DNA from 2 places in the Pseudomonas sp. TZ252 genome. Region 2 is predicted to be linked to the other one. Evidence: predicted binding sites of a transcription regulator. Region 2 holds the regulator's gene; the other holds the start of a gene.
The links. Region 2 encodes FliA, which starts transcription of late flagellar genes. Its sites were predicted from a motif close to CTAAAGTTTNNNNNNNNNNNGCCGNTAA; they were not measured.
Positions count from the first base shown of each region.

Region 1: a site for FliA is predicted at 1,755-1,782, ahead of ACYAF3_RS23120 (methyl-accepting chemotaxis protein). Genes of this name have one in related genera too.

Region 1 covers NZ_CM148566.1:4,942,087-4,949,933, forward strand. Annotated here, with positions in the region: partial or broken gene ACYAF3_RS23110 (methyl-accepting chemotaxis protein) at 1-127, opposite strand, end outside; gene ACYAF3_RS23115 (Na+/H+ antiporter family protein) at 386-1,711, shown strand; gene ACYAF3_RS23120 (methyl-accepting chemotaxis protein) at 1,825-3,510, shown strand; gene ACYAF3_RS23125 (AI-2E family transporter) at 3,670-4,728, shown strand; gene ACYAF3_RS23130 (RtcB family protein) at 4,776-6,179, opposite strand; gene ACYAF3_RS23135 (class I SAM-dependent methyltransferase) at 6,299-7,108, opposite strand; gene nuoN (NADH-quinone oxidoreductase subunit NuoN) at 7,223-7,847, opposite strand, start outside.
Region 2 covers NZ_CM148566.1:51,790-59,636, forward strand. Annotated here, with positions in the region: gene ACYAF3_RS00270 (protein-glutamate methylesterase/protein-glutamine glutaminase) at 1-685, opposite strand, end outside; gene ACYAF3_RS00275 (chemotaxis protein CheA) at 739-3,000, opposite strand; gene ACYAF3_RS00280 (protein phosphatase CheZ) at 3,201-3,989, opposite strand; gene ACYAF3_RS00285 (chemotaxis response regulator CheY) at 4,009-4,383, opposite strand; gene fliA (RNA polymerase sigma factor FliA) at 4,485-5,228, opposite strand; gene fleN (flagellar synthesis regulator FleN) at 5,225-6,067, opposite strand; gene flhF (flagellar biosynthesis protein FlhF) at 6,206-7,495, opposite strand; gene flhA (flagellar biosynthesis protein FlhA) at 7,579-7,847, opposite strand, start outside.

The DNA of each region.
Region 1 (7,847 bases), 1.6 Mb from region 2:
TCACCAGCACGCTGCTGTGCTGCATGCGGTAGACCGAAAGGCCGACCAGCAAGGCGACCACGCCGAGCAGGCAGAGGCCTGCCAGCAGGGTGATCTTCCATTGGATGGACAGGCGGCGAAGGAACATGGGAGGGGTCCTTGTACGAAGAAACTGCGGGGGCCCAAGGCTTATCGGCAGGGCTCGCCCATTCTTGACGACGGTCCGTTCGCTGGCGCCGGATTGCCGTCGTTCGGCGAATCGCACGCAAGAACCGTGCACAACGGTTTATAACCAGGCGACATTCGCCCATGCGCGGCTTTGACAGGCGGGGATGGCTGTAGCAGAGTACGCCCCTTTTTTCGGTCGCAGGCGGCCGGGTTCGTTTCATTTGCAAGGAGTTCAACGATGAACGCAGTGGTGCTGGCGGTCGCACTGATGCTCGTCCTCAGCCTTTGCCGTGTGCATGTCGTGCTGGCGCTGATCATCGGCGCGGTGGTCGGCGGACTGTTCGGTGGCCTAGGCCTGGAGGGGACTCTCAAGGCCTTCAACGGCGGCCTCGGCGGCGGCGCCACGGTGGCCCTGTCGTACGCCATGCTCGGCGCCTTCGCCGTGGCCATCGCTCGCTCCGGCGTGGCCCATGCGCTGGCCGACAAGGTCCTGGCGCTGCTCGGCCGGCACGACGAGCAGGGCAAGGGCGCCGGTGCGTTCAAGTGGATCCTGGTCGGCCTGCTGCTCTGCGTGGCGGTATCCTCGCAGAATATCCTGCCGATCCATATCGCCTTCATCCCGCTGCTGGTGCCGCCGCTGCTCTATGTGCTGAGCAAGCTGCAGATCGACCGGCGATTGATCGCCTGCGTCATCACCTTCGGCCTGATCACCCCGTACATGTTCCTGCCGGTGGGCTTCGGCAACATCTTCCTCAATGAAATCCTGCTGGCCAACGTGGCGCGCAACGGCGTCGACGTCAGCGGGATCAACGTCACCCACGCCATGTTCATCCCAGCCCTGGGCATGCTCGCCGGGTTGCTCATCGCGGTGCTGTTCAGCTACCGCCGCAAGCGCGTCTACGACTTGCAGCGGATCGAGCAGGCCGAACGCGTCGATGTCAGCTACAACCCGAAGAGCCTGGCGGTGGCCGGGGTATCCATCGTCGCCGCGTTCGTCGCACAGCTGTGGCTGGACTCGATGATCATCGGCGCGCTGGTCGGTTTCGTGGTCTTCTCGCTGTCCGGCGTGGTGCGCTGGAAGGAGACCGACGACCTGTTCACCGAAGGCATGAAGATGATGGCCACCATCGGTTTCATCATGATCGCCGCGGCCGGTTTCGCCGAGGTGATGAAGGCCACCGGCGAGGTGCAGAGCCTGGTCGACGCCTCGGTGGCCTGGATCGGCAACAGCAAGGCGGTCGGCGCCATGCTGATGCTGCTGGTCGGCCTGCTGGTCACCATGGGCATCGGCTCGTCGTTCTCCACCGTGCCGATCATCGCCGCGATCTTCGTCCCGCTGGCGGTGCAACTGGGCTTCAGCCCGCTGGCCATCGTCAGCATCGTCGGCACCGCCGGCGCGCTGGGGGATGCAGGTTCTCCGGCGTCGGACTCGACCCTTGGGCCGACCTCCGGGCTCAACGTCGACGGCCAGCACAATCACATCTGGGACACCGTGGTGCCGACCTTCCTGCACTACAACCTGCCGTTGCTGGTGTTCGGCTGGGCCGCCGCGATGTTGCTCTGAGTTCCATCTCGGGCGGTCGCCTGACGGAATGTCGGGCCGGCCGCTTAAGCTTCCGACGGGATTGCCGATGAAACGGGAATCCCGTTTTTTATTGGGCGTCATGCTAGGAGTTGATGATGCGTCTGACCCTGAAATCCAAAGTCCTCCTGCTGGCCATGGTGCCGGTGCTGCTCTTCGCCCTGGTGCTCAGCGGCGGAGCGGTGCTGATCCTGAAAAAACAGGCTGATGCCGAAGTCAAGGATACCCGCGAGCGCCTGCTCGGCGACCGTCGTGCCGAACTCGAGCACTACGTGCAGATCGCCATGGGCAGTATCCAGGCCGAGTACGACCGCTCGGCCAACGGCGACCTGAATGCCCGCGCCGAGGCCATCGCGCGCCTGTCGAAGATCAAGTACGGCAAGGACGGCTATATCTTCGGCTACGACTCCCAGGTGGTGCGCCTGTTTCGCGGCGACAGCCCGGTGGACGTCGGCAAGAGCTTCCGCGACCGCCGCGATCCCAGCGGCGTCTACCTCAACCGCGAACTGGTGGAGGCCGGCCGCAACGGCAGCCACTACGTGACCTATACCTCGCCGCTGCCGGGCAACGAGAGCGTCATGGTGCCCAAGCTGTCCTACACCCTGTACCTGCCGAAGTGGGACATGGTTATCGGCTCGGCGATCAACCTCGACGGCGTCGAGGCCCAGTTGGTGGAAATCAAGCAGGACATCGACGAGCGTATCGGCACCCTGATCGCCAGTATCGTGGGGATCGCCGGCGTCCTTCTGGTGGTCCTGCTGGTGATCGGCCTGGCGGTGGCCAACGCGATGCTGCGGCCGTTGCACCAGATCCGCCAGAACCTCGATGACATCGCCGCCGGCGAAGGCGACCTGACCCGTCGCCTACCGGTGACCAGCTACGACGAGCTGGGCGAGCTGGCCGGTTCCTTCAACCGCTTCGTCGAGAAGATCCACGGTCTGGTGCGGCAGATCGCCGGGATGACCGGCGACCTCAAGCAACTGGTGGAGCAGATGTCGGCCCAGGCCGAGCGTTCCGAGCAGGCCATGGAGCGCCAGCGCCACGAGACCGACCAGGTCGCCACCGCGATCAACGAGATGTCCGCCGCCGCCCATGAAGTGGCGCAGAGCGCCCAGCGCGCCGCCGAGGCCGCGCAGCAGACCGACCACGAAGGCCAGGCGGCCAAGCGAGTGGTGGACGGCAGCATCGAGCGCATCCACGCGCTGGTGGACGAGATCCGCGACAGCGGGACTTCTCTGGATAGCCTGCAGCAGGACGTGCAATCCATCGTCAGTGTGCTCGGGGTGATCCGCTCCATTGCCGAACAGACCAACCTGCTGGCGCTCAACGCGGCCATCGAGGCGGCCCGTGCCGGCGAGGCCGGACGTGGCTTTGCGGTGGTCGCCGACGAAGTGCGGGCGCTGGCCAGCCGCACCCAGCAGAGTACCCAGGAAATCCAGGGCATGATCGATCGCCTGCAGCAGGGCACCAACGCCGCGGTCGACGCCATGCGCCGTTCCGGCGAGGCCGGCGAGGGCACCAGCAACCAGGCCAACCAGGCCGGCGATTCGCTGGATGCCATCGCCCAGCTGATCGCCACCATCAACGCGATGAACGCGCAGATCGCCAGCGCCGCCGAGGAACAGACCGCGGTGGCCGAGGAGATCAACCGCAGCGTGCACCAGATCGCCGGCGCGGTGGACAGCGTCGCCGACGAGGCCCAGCAGGGCGCGCAGACCGCCCGCAGCCTGGCGCAACTGGGCCAGGGCCTGGGCCGACTGGTCGGTCAGTTCCGCATCTGACCCTTCCCCCGCGCGACCGCTGCCGGCAAAAGAGCCAGCCGGCAGTGGTGCGCCACAGAGCCTTCCTGTCATTATTCGGCGGAGTCGGCCGGCAGTCGTGAACGATCCACGTCCGCCGGCTGACTAATGCTTTGCTTCCCACTGCCAGATGGATTGGACATGCTCGACACGAAACTGGAATCCCGGACTTTTCTCCTGTTGCTGGCGGTGGTCACGCTCGCCTTCGGCTGGCTCTTGCTGCCGTTCTACGGCGCGGTGTTCTGGGGCACCATCCTGGCGATCATCTTCGCCCCGGTGCAACGCCGCCTGCAGGTGCGCCTGAGGGATCGGAAGAACCTCGCCGCGCTGATCACCCTGCTGATCTGCGTGCTGATCGTGATCATCCCGGTGATCTTCATCGCCGGTTCGCTGGTGCAGGAAGGCGCGAGCGTCTACCAGCGGGTCAAGTCCGGCGAACTGAACTTCGCCGCCTACCTGCAGCAGGCGGTGGCCGCCTTGCCGCCATCGGTGCACCAGTGGCTGGAGCGCTTCGACCTGGCCAATCTCTCGAGCCTGCAGGAGAAGCTCTCCTCGGTAGCGATGCAGGCCAGCCAGGTGGTGGCGACCAAGGCGTTCAGCATCGGCCAGAACACCCTCGACTTCGTCATCAGCTTCGGCATCATGCTCTACCTGCTGTTCTTCCTCCTCCGCGACGGTCGCGTGCTCGGCCGGCGGATCAAGCAGGCGGTGCCGCTGAGCCAGGAACACAAGCACCACCTGTTCGCCAAGTTCACCACGGTGATCCGCGCCACGGTGAAGGGCAACATCGCCGTGGCTGCCACCCAGGGCGCTCTCGGCGGCCTGATCTTCTGGCTGCTGGGCATCGAGGGCGCCTTGCTCTGGGGCACCCTGATGGCCTTCCTGTCGCTGCTGCCGGCCATCGGCGCGGCGCTGATCTGGGCGCCGGTGGCGGCCTATTTCCTGCTCACCGGGGCGATCTGGCAGGGCGTAGTGCTGATCCTGTTCTGCGTGGTGGTGATCGGCCTGGTGGACAACATCCTGCGCCCGATCCTGGTCGGCAAGGACACCAAGATGCCGGACTACGTGGTGCTGATCTCCACCCTCGGTGGCATGGCCCTGTTCGGCCTCAACGGCTTCGTCATCGGCCCGCTGATCGCTGCGCTGTTCATGGCCAGCTGGGACCTGTTCACTGGCCGCGAGGAAGAACCGCAGGCCTGAGTCGCGCCCGTGGCAGACAAGCCCCGCGAATGCGGGGCTTGTTCGTTTCAGGCCTTGAAGGTCAGCCACGGACGCAAGCGTGCCAGCGGCCGGATCAGCCCGGCACGCTCCTGGGCATCGATCACCGGCCCCACCGGCTTGTAGGCGCCCGGGGCCTCTTCGATGCGGCGCTCCTCACGGAGGGTCACGCAGTGCCAGGGCAGCGCGCTGTCGCCCGGGCCTTTCAGCGCTCGTAGCGCCTGCCGGCGGATGCTGCGGCCGGCCCCATGGCTGCAGGACCATAGCCAGTCCGGGTGTCCCAGGCCGCTGGCGATGTACGAGTAATCGCCCATCGAGCCGGGAATCAGCAGCAGATCGCCCTGGCGGGCCGGCGTGGCGCCCTTGCGGTGGAGATTCAGGCCCTGTTCCTGGAGCACCACGTTGTGCGGGACGTCCACCAGCAGGGCGCTGTCGTCGCGCTGGAAGGTCTCGCGCAAGACCTTGCGCACCAGCTCCGCCAGCACCACCCGGTTCAGCCAGGCATAGCGCGCAGCGCCACCCATGGCCTGGAGGTATTCTCCGGCCAGCTCGCCGCCCAGCGCGTAGAGGCCGGACGCGGGGTGGCGCCGGCCGCGCGGCCAGGCGGTGCGGGCACGGTCCATCCAGCGCTGGCCGACGTGGAAGCCGACATCGCGCGAGCCGCTGTGGATCATCACCACCAGTTCGTCGGCCCTGAGGCCCAGGGCGAAGGCCTGGTGGCGGTCGAGCAGGCGGTCCACCACCTGCAACTCGACGAAGTGATTGCCGGAACCGGTGGTACCCAGGCCGGGATCGCGGATCAGGCTGCGGCGGCGATCGCGCAAGGCCTCGGGGGCATACTCGAGACGCCCGCCGAATTCATCCAGGCCGATGCAGCCCTGTAACTCGCGGAACAGCCGCGCCTGGTCGACCTCGGCCCACAGGCCGTCTTCGCTGAGACGCTCCAGGCAGTGCCCGGGGCTTTCGGCGAACAGCGCTTCGAACGCCTGGACCCGCAATGGTACGTCGCGACCGTTACGCAGCAGGACGTGGGTCAGGCCGGCGACCAGGGCTTGCCTGTGCTCCTCGGCGCTGGACAGGGTCAGGCCGGTACGCAGCAGGCGCATGCCGCAATTGATGTCGGTGCCGATGGCAGCGGGAATGACGAAGTCCGCCGTACTGGCGACGATGGAGCCGACCGGGGCGATGCTGCCGGGATGGAAGTCCGGCGTGGCGCAGGCCTTGCAGACGTGCCCGGTGTCGCCGGGTGCCTGGACCGAGGCGAAGTCGAGCAACTGGCGCACGGCCTTTTCCTCCAGCGCGAAGCTGGCGGGCAGCAGGACCTGGGCCGAAGTACCGTCGTGACGACGGGTGAGGGTGACGATGTCCTGCTGGCGGTCGACGAGGATGCCGCTGCGCAGGAAGGCTTTTTCAAGCCGGGAATGTTTGGACATGACAGTGCCGCTCTACAGACAATGCGAAGCCGTCCGGTGGAAACCGGAGGCTGGCGTCTTTCCGCTCAGCAGCACAGGCGGGAAGGGAGCGCGGACTCTAAGGTCCGCGCGCGCCGCTGTCAACCGGCGGCGGACCTCGGCTTGAGCGCGCAGGTGGCGAGGAAGGTCGGCATGAAGCGGTCGATGACGAAGCGCGGGTGCGGTTGCCAGTCTTCGTAGAAATCCTGCAGCAGCAGGCCGGCGGTGAGCTGGCCGGCGATCTGCTGGGTCAGGCTATGGCCGAACACCAGGGCTTCGCCTTTCTCGCGCTTTGCCGCGAGGGCTTCGGCGGAGAGGCTTTCCAGGTCGGAGTAGGGCAGGCGATGTCGCGGCCGGATCAGGCCCTGCTCTGCCAGTTCCGGCGAGCGGTCCTCGATGAACAGCGCCGGGTTGTAGAAGCTCGCCAGCAGCTTGCCGCCCGGCCGCAGCACCCGCGCGCATTCGCGCCAGACCGGCAGGACATCGTCGACGTAGAGATTGGAGATGGGATTGAAGACCAGGTCGAAGGAGGCATCGGCGAAGGTCGAGAGGTCGCGCATGTCGCCCTGCACGCAGGCCAGTTCGAGGCGGTCGCGGGCGGCGACCTGGCGGTCCTTGTCCAGCTGTCCCGCCGAGGCGTCGAACAGCGTGACCCGTGCGCCGGCGGCGGCAAGGATCGGCGCCTGCTGGCCGCCGGCCGAGGCCAGGCAGAGGATCTCGCGGCCGCGTACGTCGCCCAGCCAGTGAGCGGGTAACGCGCCCGGGGTCAGCTTCACCGCCCAGTCGCCGCGGCGTGCGGCGGCGACCTCTTCGGCGCTGACCGGTCGCGACCATTCGCAGTCCCGGGCGGCCTGGGCGTCCCAACTGGCGCTGTTGTGTCGCAGGACGTCGATATCGTGGAAGGTGGGCATGAGGCCTCCGGGTTCATCCATGGAGCGCGGAGCATGCCACGGCAGCGGGGCAGGGTGCGTGGGGCGGGCCAAAGAAAAACCCCGCCGAGGCGGGGTTTTCGTGGAGCGGGCGACTCAGCCGGCGAGGGCCAGGCCGGAATGCTGGAGGATTTCCAGCAGCGGCTGCGGGTAGACGCCGAGGAAGAACGCCAGCAGGGCGATGGCCACCAGCATGATGCCGCCGGCGCGCTGGCCCCAGTTGAACGGTGCGTCGTGCTGGCGGATGCCGGGCTCGACCAGGAACAGGGTGACCATGACCCGCAGGTAGTAGTACAGGCCGATGGCGCTGCCCAGCACCAGGGCGCCGATCAGCCACCACAGGTGCGACTCGACGCCGACCGCGATCACGTAGAACTTGCCGATGAAGCCGGCGGTCAGCGGGATGCCTGCCAGCGACAGCATCATCACGGTCATCACCGCGGTCAGTACCGGCCGGCGCCAGAACAGGCCGCGGTACTCGAACAGCGCATCGGCGTCGCGGCCGCTGTACGGGGTGGACATCAGGGTGATCACGCCGAACGCGCCGAGGGAGGTCAGTACGTAGGTGGCCAGGTAGACGCCGACCGCTTCCACGGCCATGCCCTTGCTGGCGATCAGGGCGACCAGCAGGTAGCCCAGGTGGGCGATGGACGAGTAGCCGAGCAGGCGCTTGATGTTGCTCTGGGTCAGTGCCAGCAGGTTGCCGAAGAGGATCGAGGCG
Region 2 (7,847 bases):
CGAAAGCCTTGGTGAAGGCCGCCGGCATGTGCTGGATCAGCACCAGCGGCGCCGGGAAGTTGGCCGGCAACTGGGTCAGCACCCGCTGCAAGGCAACCGGTCCACCGGTGGAGGTACCGATCGCGACCAGCCGGTAGGCCTTGCGCTTCGGCGCCGCCGAGGTCGACGCCGGGGCCGGCGACGCGCCGGCACCAACACGCGCGCTCGCGCCGACGCTGGAGGACGACGCCGGCGCATGGCTGGACGAGGTGGCCGAAGGCAGCGGCGGCAGGCTGATCGAGCGACGATTGCTACGGGCGATGGTCAGGACCTTCTCGCAGAGCAACTGGCGGACCTTGTCCGGGTTGCGCGAGATGTCCTCGAAATTCTTCGGCAGGTAGTCGACCGCTCCAGCGTCCAGTGCATCCAGGGTCACCCGCGCGCCCTCGTGGGTCAGCGAGGAGAACATCAGGACTGGGGTCGGGCAACGCTGCATGATGTTGCGTACCGCGGTGATGCCGTCCATCAGCGGCATCTCGTAATCCATGGTGATCACATCGGGTCTCAGGGCCAGCGCCTGCTCGATGGCCTCGCGGCCATTGGTGGCGGTGCCGACCACCTGGATCTGTCCATCGGCGGAGAGAATCTCCGAGACACGGCGGCGGAAGAACCCCGAATCGTCCACCACCAGGACTTTGACTGCCATAGCTACTCCTCAGAGGGCGACGCTCCTGCGCCGCCGGAAACCCATACGCGGCGTCAGATGCGCCGTGCGTAACGCTTGAGCATGCTCGGCACATCGAGGATCAGGGCGATGCGCCCGTCCCCGGTGATGGTGGCGCCCGCCATGCCGGGGGTGCCCTGCAACATCTTGCCGAGTGGCTTGATCACCACTTCTTCTTGTCCCACCAACTGGTCGACGACGAAACCGATGCGCTGGGTGCCGACCGACAGGATCACCACGTGTCCCTCACCCTGCTCTTCGTGGGCCGCACTCGGCACCAGCCAGCGCTTGAGATAGAACAGCGGCAAGGCCTTGTCGCGGACGATCACCACTTCCTGGCCATCCACGACATTGGTGCGCGACAGGTCAAGATGGAAGATTTCGTTGACGTTGACCAGCGGGAAGGCGAACGCCTGGCTGCCCAGCATCACCATAAGGGTAGGCATGATCGCCAAAGTCAGCGGCACCTTGATGACGATCTTCGAGCCGGACCCCTTCTGCGAAAACACGTTGACCGTGCCGTTGAGCTGGGAAATCTTGGTCTTCACCACGTCCATGCCGACACCGCGGCCGGACACGTCGGAAATCTCAGTCTTGGTCGAGAAACCCGGGGCGAAAATCAGGTTGTAGCACTCCAGGTCGGTCAGGCGGTCCGCCGCATCGCGCTCCAGCAGGCCCTTCTCCACCGCCTTGTTGCGCAGCACCTCGGCGTCCATGCCCTTGCCGTCGTCGGTGATCATCAGGAGGATGTGGTCACCCTCCTGCTCCGCTGACAGCACCACCTGGCCGACCCGCGGCTTGCCGGCGGCCTCGCGCTCCTCCGGACTCTCGATGCCGTGGTCGACGGCGTTGCGCACCAGGTGCACCAGCGGATCGGCGAGGGCCTCGACCAGGTTCTTGTCGAGGTCGGTCTCTTCGCCCACCAGCTCCAGGTTGATCTCTTTCTTCATGTTCCGCGCCAGGTCGCGAACCAGGCGCGGGAAGCGGCCGAAGACCTTCTTGATCGGCTGCATACGGGTCTTCATCACCGACATCTGCAGGTCGCCGGTGACCACGTCGAGGTTGGCCACGGCCTTGGCCATGGCCTCGTCGCCACTGTTCAGGCCCAGGCGCACCAGGCGGTTACGCACCAGCACCAGCTCGCCGACCATGTTCATGATCTCGTCGAGACGCGCCGTATCCACCCGCACGGTGGTCTCCGCCTCGCTTGCCGCGGGCCTGTCGGGCGCCGCCGGACGCGCGGCGGCGGCCTTGGCCGGAGCGACCGGTTTCGCCGCGGGACTCTTCGCCGCGATGTTCTTGGCTACCGCCGCGGCGGCCGCCACGGCCTCGGAGGCGCCGTTGAACTTGCCCTTGCCGTGCAGTTCGTCGAGCAGCGACTCGAACTCGTCGTCGCTGATCTCATCGCCGCCCGCGGCGGCCGGCGCCTTGCCCTGCTCCGCCGGCGCAGCCGCTGGAGCCGCGGCAGCCGGTGCGGCGGGTGTGCCGGCGGCTTCCGGGACATCGCCGAACTTGCCCTTGCCGTGCAGTTCGTCGAGCAGCGCCTCGAACTCGTCGTCGCTGATATCGTCACCAGCGGCAGCCGCGGCCGGCTCGACCGCCTCGGCGGGGACTTGCGCAGGCTCGGCCGAGACCGCCGGCGGCACGAACTTGCCCTTGCCGTGCAACTGGTCGAGCAACGCCTCGAACTCGGCGTCGCTGATCTCGTCGCCAGCGGGAGCCGCGGGCGCTTCTGCAACGGCGGAGGCCGGCGCTTCGTCGCCCTGCAGAGCATCCAGCAACTGCTCGAACTCGTCGTCGGTGATATCGCTGGAGGCACTCTGCGCGGGCGCTTCCGGCGGCGCCGCAGGCTCGGCTGGCGGAACGGCCGCCGGCGGCGCTTGCACAGGTTCCGCGGGCTCGGCGCCCTCGGGCTCGGCCAGGCGGGCAAGGGCCGCCAGCAGCTCGGGCGTCGCCGGGGTCGGTTCGGACTGCTCGCGTACCTGGTCGAACATCGCGTTGACCGTATCCAGCGCCTGCAGCACCACATCCATCAGTTCGGAGCTGACGCGCCGCTCGCCCTTGCGCAGGATATCGAAGACGTTTTCCGCAATGTGGCAGCATTCCACCAGCGCGTTCAGCTGGAGGAAGCCGGCACCGCCCTTGACCGTATGGAACCCACGGAAAATGGCATTGAGCAGGTCCATATCGTCCGGCCGGCTCTCCAGCTCGACCAGTTGCTCGGACAATTGCTCGAGAATCTCGCCGGCCTCAACCAGGAAGTCCTGGAGGATTTCTTCATCGGCGTCGAAGCTCATTCGGCTGCTCCCAGAGACGTGTTACTCGAAAGGATCGGCAGGACCGCTGTCCTGCCGGAAATACCGGCCCGGCTTTCCGGACCGACTTCAGCCCGCCCGCCGGGATCACCGGCATGACGAAGGCTGTGCCAGCAGCCCGCGGATGCCAGCGTTCAATGCTTACTTAACGGCAGCGATGCCGCAGTCTTGAGCCGGGCGGGTCAGAAACCCAGGCTGGACAGCAGATCGTCCACGTCATCCTGCCCGGACACCACATCCTCTCGTTTTTCCGCGGCGACCTGCGGCCCCTCGCCCTTGGCCGAACGCTCCAGCGCGGCCTGGTGGCGCATGCTCACGTGGTCGTGCTCGATCCCGGCGTAACGGTCCACCTGGCCGGCCATCCAGACCAGCTTCACGAGGTTGCTCTCGACCTCGGTGACCAGCTTGGTGACACGCTTGATCACCTGGCCGGTCAGGTCCTGGTAATCCTGCGCCAGCAGGATGTCATTGAGCTGCGAGGACAACTGGCCGGCGTTCTCGCCGCTGCGCACGAGGAACTGTTCGATGCGCTTGGCCAGCTCGCGGAAGCCGTCAGCGTCGATTTCCCGGCGCATGAAGCGTTGCCACTCCTGGTGCAGCTCCCGCGAATCGTCGCCCAACTGGTTGACCAGCGGGGCGCTCTGCTCCACCAGGTCCATGGTCCGGTTGGCGGCCTTCTCGGTCATTTCCACCACGTAGGAAAGACGATCGGTGGCATCGGCGATCTGCGACATTTCCTGCGCGTGGGGGGAATGCGGGTCGATCTGGAAATCGACGATGGCGTTGTGCAGTTCGCGGGTCAGCTTGCCCACTTCCTGGTAGAGGCCACGGTCCCTGGCCTGGCTGAGCTCCTGGATCAATTGCACCGCCTGCTGGAAGTGCCCCCGTTCGAGACAGTCCACCAGTTCGCGCGCATGTTTTTTCAGGGTCGATTCGAATTCGTCGCCCGTGGAATCGTTACCAAGCACCATGACACCCTCTTGGCCGGCTTCAGCCGTTGACCCGCTCGAAAATCTTCTCGATCTTTTCCTTCAGGACCTGAGCGGTGAAGGGTTTGACCACATAGCCGTTGACCCCGGCCTGGGCCGCTTCGATGATCTGGTCGCGCTTGGCCTCGGCGGTGACCATCAGCACCGGCAGATGCTTGAGGCGCTCGTCGGCGCGAACCGCGCGCAGCAGATCGATGCCGGTCATGCCCGGCATGTTCCAGTCGGTGACGAGAAAGTCGAAATTGCCGCTGTGCAGCATCGGCAGCGCCGTGGTGCCGTCGTCGGCCTCGGCGGTATTGGTGAAGCCCAAGTCCCGCAAGAGGTTCTTGATGATGCGTCTCATCGTGGAAAAGTCGTCCACGATGAGAATTTTCATGTTCTTGTCCAAGTAAACCTCCGTACAGACCAGAGCGCGCCCCAGGGGACGCGCCACACATTCTTTTGCGTTAACGGTTACAAGCTGCGGTCGAGGCCGGTTCAGGCCGACCGCCAATCGGCCAGGCGCGCGCGCAAACGCGCGGCGCACTGGCTGTGCAACTGGCTGACCCGCGATTCGCTGACGCCCAGTACCTCGCCGATCTCCTTGAGGTTGAGTTCCTCGTCGTAATACAACGCCAGCACCAGGCGCTCGCGCTCCGGCAACTTGGCGATGGCATCCGCCAGGGCCGCCTGGAAACGTTCGTCGAGCAGGCCGTGGATCGGTTCGTTGTGACTGAGGCTGGTGTCTTCCGGCAATCCATGTTCGCCGTCCTGCAACAGGTCGTCGAAGCTGTACAGGCGGCTGCCCTGCGTGTCGCTGAGGATGCCGTAGTAATCTTCGAGGCTCAATTGGAGTTCGGCAGCAACTTCGTGATCTTTAGCGTCGCGTCCGGTTCTCGCCTCGATCGCGCGGATCGCGTCGGTCACCATGCGCGTGTTGCGGTGCACCGAACGCGGCGCCCAGTCGCCCTTGCGGACCTCGTCGAGCATGGCCCCGCGGATGCGGATGCCGGCATAGGTCTCGAAGCTGGCGCCCTTGCCGGCGTCGTATTTCTTCGCGGCCTCGAGCAGGCCGATCATGCCGGCCTGCATCAGGTCCTCCACCTGCACGCTGGCCGGCAGGCGGCCGAGCAGGTGATAGGCGATGCGCTTGACCAGTGGTGCGTAACGCTGGATCAGTTGCTCCTGGGAGTTCTGCGCTTGCGCCTTGCTATACATACGCACTCCAGAGGCCGCTGTCATACGGCCGAACCTGTCGCGGGGTGTTGGACCAGTCGTTCGACGAAGAACTCCAGGTGCCCGCGCGGGTTGGCCGGCAGCGGCCAGCTATCGACCTTCTGCGCGACCGCCTTGAAGGCCAGGGACGCCTTCGAGCGGGGGAATGCCTCGTATACGGCTCGCTGTTTCTGCACGGCCTTGCGTACCGACTCGTCGTAAGGGATGACACCTACATACTGTAGTGCGACGTCGAGGAAACGGTCAGTGACCTTGGTCAGTTTGGCGAACAGGTTGCGTCCTTCCTGCGGGCTGTGGGCCATGTTGGCCAGGACCCGGAAGCGGGTCATGCCGTGGTCGCGGTTGAGCAGTTTGATCAGGGCGTAGGCATCGGTGATCGAGGTCGGCTCGTCGCAGACGACCAGCAGCACCTCCTGCGCGGCGCGGACGAAACTGACCACCGAATCGCCGATCCCGGCGGCAGTGTCGACGACCAGGACATCGAGGTTGTCGCTGATATCGCTGAACGCCTGGATCAGCCCCGCATGCTGCATCGGCGAGAGGTGCACCATGCTCTGCGTGCCGGAGGCCGCGGGAACGATGCGCACGCCACCGGGACCGAGGAGGAGGACATCGCGCAGTTCGCAGCGTCCCTCGATCACGTCGGCCAGGGTGCGCTTGGGCGTGAGTCCCAGCAGGACGTCGACGTTGGCCAGGCCGAGGTCGGCATCCAGCAGCATGACGCGACGGCCGAGATCGGCCAGAGCCAGTGCCAGGTTCACCGACACATTGGTCTTGCCGACGCCGCCCTTGCCGCCAGTTACTGCGATCACCTGTACGGGATGCATGCTACCCATCTGCTTCATACCTTGTGTTGTCGTCTTCCCGGAACGCCCCTTCCAGCGCTCTCCGGTATTGGCGGGAACGATGCGCCATCGCTCCCGGCCCGGCGGAAGCCACCTTCGCTTCCGTCACCCGCGCCACGCGCGGTTCTTCCCACATCCTCAGCCGGCACGCCGCGCCGGTTGCTGGTAGAGCCCGGCGAACATCTCGGCCATGGCGTCCTCGCTGGGCTCTTCCGGTGCCTGCAGGCTCACCGCCCGGCTGACCAGTTGGTGACTGCGCGCCACCTGCAGGTCGTCCGGAATCCGCGGCCCATCCGCCAGATAGGCTACCGGGAGACGCTGGGCGATAGCCAGCGCCATCGATTCACCGAGGCTGCCCGCCTCGTCCAGCTTAGTCAGGATGCAGCCCGCCAGCCCGCAGTGCCGATAGGTCTGGTAGGCCGACTTGAGCACCTGGCTCTGGCTGGTGGTGGCCATCACCAGGTAATTCTTCACGTTCAGGCTCGGCGACGCCAGTGCCTCGAGCTGCATGCGCAATGCCGGGTCGCTGGCCGGCAGGCCGGCGGTATCGATCAGCACCATGCGCTTGCGCGCCAGCGGCGCCAGGGCCTGGATCAGCGACTGGCCGGGATCGACCAGGGTCACCGGTACGTTGAGGATCCGACCGAGGGTCTTGATCTGCTCCTGGGCGCCGATCCGGTAGCTGTCCATGCTCACCAGCGCCAGGCTCTGGGCGCCGTACTTGAGGACGTAGCGCGCGGCCATCTTCGCCAGGGTGGTGGTCTTGCCGGCACCTGCCGGGCCGACCAGGGCCAGTACGCCGCCCGCGTCGAGCGGGTCCTGCTCGGGGGTCTGCACGGCACGCGACAGGTGCGCCAACAGCATGCGCCAGGCCTGGCGCGTATCGCCCACCGCGGCGACCCGCTCCAGCAACGGCTTGCTCAGCTCCGCCGGCAAGCCCATGCGCTGCAGGCGCCGCCAGAGATTGGCCTGCTGCGGACGCTGGTGCTGCAACTGGCCCCAGGCGATGGAACCCAGTTGTACCTCGATCAGCTCGCGCAGGCCGTTCAGTTCGAAACGCATTGCCTCGAGGGTCTGGCCGCCCGCCTGGGGCTTGGCCTGCGCCGCCGTCATGGACTCGGCCAGGGACGGACGCGCCGGCTTCTCCTCGGCGAACAATTGACGGTCCTTGCGCTGGGTTTCCGCCGGACGCGCCGTCAACTCGGCGCGCGCCTCTGCGATCCGCGCCTGGGTCTTGCGCAGCTCCACTTCCAGCGCCGGGTTGGGCTTGCTCGGCGCCGGCGGGGCCTGGTAATCCAGCGCCGCGGTCAGCTCGATGCCGCCGGCGACCCGGCGGTTGCCGAGAATCGCGGCGTCCGGACCCAGTTCGTCGCGGACCAGTTTCATGGCCTGGCGCATATCGGCGGCGAAGAAGCGTTTGACTTGCATTGCCCGAACCCCTCAGTTCAGTAGTCTTGCCGGCAACCTCAGGTTGCCCGGTGTGCCGGCCCTGGAGCCGGCGCAGCCCTCGTTCAGTTCTGTCCCACCGTCGCGACGATGGTGACTTGCTTGTTGTCCGGGATTTCCTGGTAGGCCAGCACATGCATGCTGGGCACCGCCATCCGCGCGAAGCGCGACATCATCGAGCGGATCGGTCCGGCAACCAGCAGGATCGCCGGCTTACCGAGCATCTCCTGGCGTTGCGCGCTCTCGATCAGCGAGCGTTGCAGCTTCTCGGCCATCCCCGGCTCCAGCAACATGCCGTCCTCGGAGCCTTGTCCGGCCTTCTGCATGCTGTTCA